Linked DNA regions of Calidifontibacter indicus. The protein of the gene in region 1 interacts with the protein of each later gene in a pairwise test. Links are inferred from orthologs where the notes say so. Each region holds a gene or a part of one and is shown in the gene's direction. Other genes may lie near its edges.

What was found. Proteins that work in one complex are often made in the same cells at the same time.
Region 2: the proteins of DFJ65_RS04510 (region 1) and DFJ65_RS16255 interact in binary tests that used the Escherichia coli proteins (3 or more experiments, as listed by UniProt). The link is inferred for Calidifontibacter indicus from one-to-one orthologs.

Annotation. Positions count from the first base shown.
Region 1 is NZ_QTUA01000001.1:946,403-950,958, reverse strand. What follows is about bases 832-3,791. They hold DFJ65_RS04510 (type I restriction-modification system subunit M), read left to right. Parts: upstream 832-1,556; coding sequence 1,557-3,026; downstream 3,027-3,791. Other genes in these bases: DFJ65_RS04500 (NYN domain-containing protein), read right to left, coding at 3,536-3,791; DFJ65_RS04515 (PIN domain-containing protein), read left to right, coding at 992-1,564; DFJ65_RS04520 (helix-turn-helix domain-containing protein), read left to right, coding at 832-988. Also shown: DFJ65_RS04525 (hypothetical protein), read left to right, coding at 1-414; more of DFJ65_RS04520, read left to right, coding at 497-831; more of DFJ65_RS04500, read right to left, coding at 3,792-4,159. UniProt on the Escherichia coli protein: The subtype gamma methyltransferase (M) subunit of a type I restriction enzyme. The M and S subunits together form a methyltransferase (MTase) that methylates A-2 on the top and A-3 on the bottom strand of the sequence 5'-AACN(6)GTGC-3'.
Region 2 is NZ_QTUA01000001.1:3,425,594-3,428,383, forward strand. It holds DFJ65_RS16255 (uracil-DNA glycosylase), read left to right. Parts: upstream 1-953; coding sequence 954-1,628; downstream 1,629-2,790. Other genes in the region: htpX (zinc metalloprotease HtpX), read right to left, coding at 9-875; DFJ65_RS16260 (SGNH/GDSL hydrolase family protein), read left to right, coding at 1,625-2,407; DFJ65_RS16265 (HTTM domain-containing protein), read right to left, coding at 2,370-2,790. UniProt on the Escherichia coli protein: Excises uracil residues from the DNA which can arise as a result of misincorporation of dUMP residues by DNA polymerase or due to deamination of cytosine.

The DNA of each region.
Region 1 (4,556 bases):
GTCGTCGCGCCTGCGCGACGAGAGCGGACATCGGCAAAGTCGGCTGACACACTCCCGGCTACACCCTGGAGTGAAGAGGACCTCAGGCAGTTGGCCGGCCTGGGAGTGAGCGAAACCGTGCTCGCCACCATGGACATGTGTGCCCGCGCTCCGGACCAATGGATCGGCGGCCTCCGGGTCATGGCGTCCACAGGCCGCGCGGTCCCCCAACATCGCGGCGACTACGGAGGTTTCTCGATCGTGGTCCGCCGCAAGTTCGATCGGAGCAACCCGCCCTACGACACCTGGTACGGCGAAGAGAACGGCGAGCCGCCGCAGTCGTACTACCGGCTCGACGCGACCAGCGCCGAGCAGTGGCGTGCCGTCCGCGATCTCGAGCTCGACGCCGTCCCGACAACGAGCAACACCGACTAACGAACGAAACACGGGTGATTTGGTTCGGTAGACCACTCGTAGAAGTCTGTTCGTTTTGTTCGTTTTGATCTATCATCGGGACATGCCGACTCCTACGAAGACTGCCGCGCGCCACAGCGCGACCTACCTCCCATCGTCGGAAGACGAGGCGTCTGCAGCGTCCTTGGCCAAGGTCCTGCAGGTGGGAGATGACGGTCTCGCCGCCCTCGTAGCGCCGGACGGCACAACAATCGCTTTGTCGGCGCAAGTCCACCGCGTCCTCGTACAGGTCGCGGACGCCATGGCCCATGGGATGGGCGTGACCGTCGCCCCGCACAACGCAATGCTCACCACCCAGGAAGCCGCCGACTTCCTCGGTATCTCGCGGCCGACCCTGGTGCGCATCATCGATCGCGGAGACCTGGAAGCCGTGAAGCCTGGCCGTCACCGTTATGTCGCTCTACAGGATCTGATCGCTTATCAAGAGCGTGTGGCTGTGCAACGGCGTAAGAGCCTTGACGAGATGGCGCGGGACGCGGAGAGCGCCGGCCTATACGACCTCCTCGATGGACAGCCGCCATTGAAACGCCACTGAACGATGACGTTCGAGGTCCTACTCGACACATGTGTCCTCTACCCGCCGACGCTGTGCGACACCCTGCTGCGGATCGCTGAGAACGGCGCATTCGAACCACGCTGGTCCGCTGACGTTCTGGTCGAACTGGAGCGCAACCTGTCCCCGCTCCCTTCCGTTGGTATCAAAGGTGCGCAGACCCGGATCCGTGCCATGACCGGCGCGTTCCCGAACGCAACCGTCAACGCCTACGAGCAACTGCTCGGCGACATGCCCGGCCATCCCACAGACGCGCACGTCATGGCGGCGGCGATCGTGGCTCGATGCCAGGTCATCGTCACGGCAAACCTGAAGGACTTTCCGGAGGCCGAACTCGCGCAGTGGGGTTTGACCGTCTCCCACCCGGACGCCTTCCTGCTCGATCAGCTAGAACTACACCCGCGGGAAACCCTTCTCGCTCTACAGAATCAGTCGCGCGATTCGTCGCGACCGTCTCTGTCGCTGCCGCAACTGCTGGAGTCACTCCGGCGGGCTGGTGTCCCCCGGTTTGCTGCGGCGGTCACTCGCATCCGAAGCCAAGGAGTTCACGATGACTGACTCTCGCCGCCTGGTCGACAAGCTCTGGTCGTACTGCGACGTGCTCCGCGATGACGGAGTCGGAGTCATCGAGTACACCGAGCAGCTGACGTACCTGCTGTTCCTCAAGATGGCGCACGAGCGCGCCACGCGGAAGCTTCGGCCGGAGCAGATCGTGCCCGAGGAGTACTCGTGGCAGAAGCTGCTCGACGCCCAAGGTGACAAGCTCGAGTACGAGTACACCCGCATCCTCGTCGGCCTCGCCCGCGAGGACGGCGTCATCGGCACGATCTTCCGCAAGGCCCAGAACCGTATCCAAGACCCAGCGAAGCTGCGCCGGCTCGTTGTCGACCTGATCGACAAGGAGAACTGGTCGCAGTCCGGCACTGACATCAAGGGCGACGCGTACGAGGAACTGCTGTCCAAGGGTGCGTCGGACACGGGGTCCGGGGCGGGTCAGTACTTCACACCACGCGCTCTGATCGAGGCGATCGTCGACGTGGTACGCCCGACGGTCGCCGACACCGTCGTCGACCCGGCCTGCGGCACCGGCGGATTCCTCCTGGTGGCGCACGACCACGCTTCGCGCGGCGCAGAGTCGATGACCCCGACCCAGCGTGACCACTTGCGCGACGGCTTTGCCTCAGGCTACGAACTCGTCGACGGCACAGCGCGATTGGCCGCGATGAACCTGCTACTCCACGGCATGGGCACGTCAAATGGCGACTCGCTGATCGAGGTGCGCGACTCGCTCATCGCCGATCCCGGCCGCCGCTGGTCGGTCGTGCTCTCCAACCCGCCGTTCGGTCGGAAGTCCTCCCTGACGATGGTCGGCGCCGACGGCCGCGAGGTGCGAGAAGACCGCGAGATCGAGCGGCAAGACTTCGTCGCGACCACGAGCAACAAGCAACTCAACTTCGTCCAGCACATCGCCACGATCCTGGACACCAACGGACGCGCCGCCGTTGTGCTGCCTGACAACGTGCTCTTCGAAGGCGGTGCCGGCGAAACGATCCGCCGCAAGCTGCTCACCGACTTCAACCTGCACACAATGCTGCGTCTGCCGACCGGGATCTTCTACGCCCAGGGCGTGAAGGCCAACGTGCTGTTCTTCGACAAGAAGGTCGCCCGCCCCGGGCAACCGTGGACCGAGCGGCTGTGGGTCTACGACCTGCGCACCAACAAGCACTTCACACTGAAGCAGAACCCGTTGCGCCGCGCGGACCTCGATGAGTTCGTCACCGCGTGCACCGCCACCGAGCGCGCCCCGTCTGAGCGCTGGAAACCGTTCACGTACGACGAGATCGTCGCCCGCGACAAGGCGAACCTCGACATCACCTGGCTCAAGGACGACTCGCTCGATGACCTCGACAACCTGCCCTCGCCCGACGTCATCGCCCGCGAGATCGTCGAAGACCTCACCGCAGCACTTGCCGAGTTCGAAGCAGTAGCAACCGCTTTGGAAGAACAATTGCGCGGCTAACGGGCCTTGTCAGCAGCGAGCTCGCGTATCCAATCAGGCACGGGCTGCCCGCTCTTGACGCTGGCCGCGACGTAGACCCGCGCCGCGGCGACCCTCTTCGCATGAGACGCGGGGACGCAGAGGCGCCGGTCGTGATTTCGAGCGGTCAGCCATGGGTCCTCCCGGCAGTCGATGTCCTCTCCATGATCTTTCTTGCCGGGCGTGACCGCCAGGGGCACAACCTGACCTCCGGGGAGGTATGACTACCTCTACGAAGAGTCGACGGCAGTTCGAGCCCCTCGCCGACGCCGCCGAGCGCACCGGCCTCAGCATCCGAACGCTCCGCCGCAGGATCGCAGCCGGGCAGCTTGCCCGCCTACCGCAGCGGACCCCGCGTGCTGCGGGTTGATCCCGCCGACGTCGATCGGCTCATGGTCCATGTTCCGACCGCGTAGCGGTGCACCCAACACTCATTGAGGAGCCCTTCCGCCAAACCGACCAACGTGAGGCCCCTCTAGGAAGTCGCCGCCTCAACGGCCCGGATCCCACTTCGTCGGTCGCGCAAAGCTGTGGGTCTTACCCCGCACGAGTGGAGGAAGAAACGAGCTCCTGATCTTCGAGTGGCTGATGTGAAACGAGGCGGGCATCAAGGCCTTGAGTTCGGCCGAGAATCGCTTGGGCGGGAAGGCTGCTGCGACGAACAGTGCCGGCTGGAGTTCCCGAGCAGTCCGGATCGCCGGACCGAGGTCTGAGTCCGCGCTTATCACCAACGCATCGTCCATGCGGTCGAGAGCCGCGTCAGACACGAGGCCGACCGCGATGTTGACGTCGGTCTCCTTCTCCTCACGTTCGATCCATCGCGAACCACACTTTCGACAGCTCTTCGTCTTGCTCTGGTATCTGCCTTGGACCACTTCGATCCTCGGTCCATGCTGCGCGGATAGAGCGTCGAGGTAAGTTTGCTGCCGGCGCTGCGCTCCGGGCTGGTCGAGGACGGGTGCCGTGTAGTACCTCACCACCTCCACTGTGCTTCGCGGGCGAAGACTGGCGGCGAGCTCGACCAGATCGAGCCACAGCCAACGGCATCTAGCTGCGTCATGAAGACCGTGATAGAGGTTGAACCCGTCGACGTAAACGATGAGTCGGTTGGCCAAAGATAGTCCCTCCGCCAAGTTGCGATCTCCGCAAGGAAGATCTATGTTTGGTCCATACCCCGCCGGTGCCCCACGGCACCTGGCACAACGGCCCTTCTTCGGAAGGGCCGTTTTTGTTGACCGGGCGGCTAGGCTGACCAGCCCGTTGGGCGCTACGCGTGGCCCGCCACTGGTCAGCCTAGCCGCCCGGTCAAGCCAGTTTGCATCAATAGCCAGCCCATTCAGACAGCTTCTTCGCGATCTCGGCGTCCCGCCCCCGACACTGGCACGTCGGATGTTGCATGGGTTCCGGGTGAGGATCTCGTCGCGCACCGCCTCGTCAAGGATCGCGCGAAGCAACTGCGGAAACGCAGTCAGGAGCCGGCTTTTTCCATCCAACGCACATCCGACCGGACCT
Region 2 (2,790 bases), 2.5 Mb from region 1 along the record:
GAGCGGTATCAGCCGCGGCGCGCCATCTCCTGCAGTCGGGCGATGCGGTCGGCGGTCGACGGGTGGGTCGACATCATCCGCGAAACATCCTGCGGACGGAACGGGTTGGCGATCATCATGTGGCTCGCGTTGACCACCCGCGGGGTGGGCGCCAGCGGCGCCCGGGCGACACCGTTCTCCAGCTTGGCCAGCGCCGACGCGAGCGCCAGCGGGTCGCCGGTGAGCTTCGAACCATCCTCGTCGGCGTCGTATTCGCGGGTGCGGCTGATCGACATCTGGATGAGCATCGCGGCGAACGGCGCGAGGAAGGCCATCAGCAGCATCGCGAACGGGTTCGGGCGGTCGTCGTTGTTGCTGCCACCACCGAAGCCACCGGTGAACATCATCATCTGTGCGACCGAGGTGATGATGCCGGCGAGCGCCGCCGCGATCGAGGAGGTGAGGATGTCGCGGTTGTAGACGTGCATCAACTCGTGGCCGAGCACCCCGCGCAGTTCGCGCTCGTCGAGCAGTTCGAGGATGCCCTCGGTGCAGCACACCGCGGCATTCTTCGGGTTGCGTCCGGTCGCGAAGGCGTTCGGCGCCTGGGTCGGCGAGATGTACAGACGCGGCATGGGCTTGCCTGCGGCAGTGGAGAGTTCGCGCACGATGCGGTACATCGCGGGGGCCTGGATCTCACTGACCGGGTAGGCCTGCATGGCGCGCAGGGCGAGCTTGTCGCTGTTCCAGTAGCTGTAGAACGTCGTGGCGACACCGATCAGAGCGAAGATCCAGATGTACCGGCCACCGCCGATCAGCGACCCGATACCGAGGAGCAACGCCCAGATCGCCCCGAACAGCAAGGCAGTCTTGAGGCCGTTGTAATGCTTGTGCACGTTCTCATCAACGTCACAGCCGGTGCTCGTGTTCCGACCCGCGTCGGGCGCCCGCCCGGGCCGCCGTAGGTTTGACCCATGCCCAAACCGCTGGCCGAACTCGTCCATCCAAGTTGGGTCGACTCCCTTTCCCCCGCCACCGACGCGCTGGCCGCGGCGGGCGCCTACCTGCGCACCGAGTTGGCCGCCGGACGCGGCTACCTCCCGGCCCCGGAGAACGTGCTCCGGGCGTTCGCGGCGCCGATGGATCAGGTGCGGGTGCTCGTCGTGGGGCAAGACCCCTACCCGACGCCCGGGCACGCCGTCGGGTTGTCGTTCTCGGTGGCACCGGAGGTGTCGCCGATCCCGCGCAGCCTGACCAACATCTACGCCGAGCTCGAAGCGGACCTCGGCGTGCCGCGTCCGTCGACCGGCGATCTGTCGCCGTGGACCGAGCGGGGCGTGCTGCTGCTCAACCGGGTGCTGACCGTGCGGTCGGGAGCGCCGGCGAGCCACCGGGGAAAGGGCTGGGAGAGCGTCACCGCGGCCGCGATCAGCGGGTTGGTCGCACGCGGCGGGCCGCTGGTGGCGATCCTTTGGGGGCGCGACGCTCGCAACCTCGCCCCACACCTCGGGTCGGTGCCCTACGTCGAGAGCGCCCACCCCTCACCGTTGTCGGCGCGGTCGGGCTTCTTCGGCTCGCGCCCGTTCAGCCGCACGAACGCCCTGCTCGAGCAGCAGGGCGCCGAGCCCATCGATTGGAGACTGCCGTGACCGAATTCCCCACTGACCTGCGCCGTTACGTCGCGATCGGCGACAGCTTCACCGAGGGGATGGTCGACGAGAACCCGAGCGACCCGGGCAGTTACGTCGGCTGGGCCGACCGGCTGGCGGCACGACTCGCCGTCGACACCCCCGGCTTCGGTTACGCCAACCTGGCGATCCGCGGACGGCTGCTCGCCGACATCGTAGGTCCGCAACTCGACGCCGCACTGGCACTCGAACCCGACCTCGTCTCGATCGTCGGCGGCGGCAACGACATCCTGCGGCCGAAGGCCGACCTCGACGCGATCGCCGACTCGCTGGAGGACGCCGTCGCCCGCCTGCGCGACGCGGGCGTCACCGTGCTCATGGCGACGATGGGCGACCCGGTCGGTGCGCCGGTGTTGCGCCGGCTGCGGGGACGGATCGCCGTGCACAACGCGAACGTTTTCGGCATCGCACAACGCCAGGGCGCACTGGTCGTCGACCTGTGGGGGCTGCGTGCGTTGCGGGACGCGCGGATGTGGGGCACCGACCGCATCCACCTGTCGACCGAAGGCCACGAACGAGTTGCCGCGCAGGCCTATTGGGCCCTCGGCCACCGCGACACCGACCGTGACTGGGCCGAGGAGTTGCCGCCGGCTCCCCCGCTGGGCCGCCGGGAGGCGCTCGCCGGGCACGCCGCGTGGGCCAAGGAGTACGCCGCGCCGTGGGTGCGGCGCCGGATCCAGGGCACGAGCTCGGGCGACTCGATCAGCGCCAAGCGGCCCGAGGTCGAACCGCTCGACTGATGACCCGCCGTCCGGCCAGCCGCTCCAACGGCAGGAAGGCGAACAGGCACACCGCGGTCGGGATGAAGTGGATTCCGAGCAGGGCGAACGTCGAGGCGTGGAAGACGAACCAGAACGCGACGTAGGCGTAAAGCGGCCGACCGCGCAGCCAGAGCATCAGTGGTGCACAGAACTCCAGGATCAACACGACCCACTGGAAGACGTAGGTCAGCAACGGCCAGTGTGCGACGAGTTGGCCGAGGGCCGACCCGCGACGGGTGATCGCCCAGACCAGCACCGCCGAACTCGCCCAACCCCACCCGGCCTCGCTCACCTTCGCGATCGCGGCGAGGAAATAGGTCGCGACGACCGAGACCTGGATCATCCGCATCGACCAGCCGTTG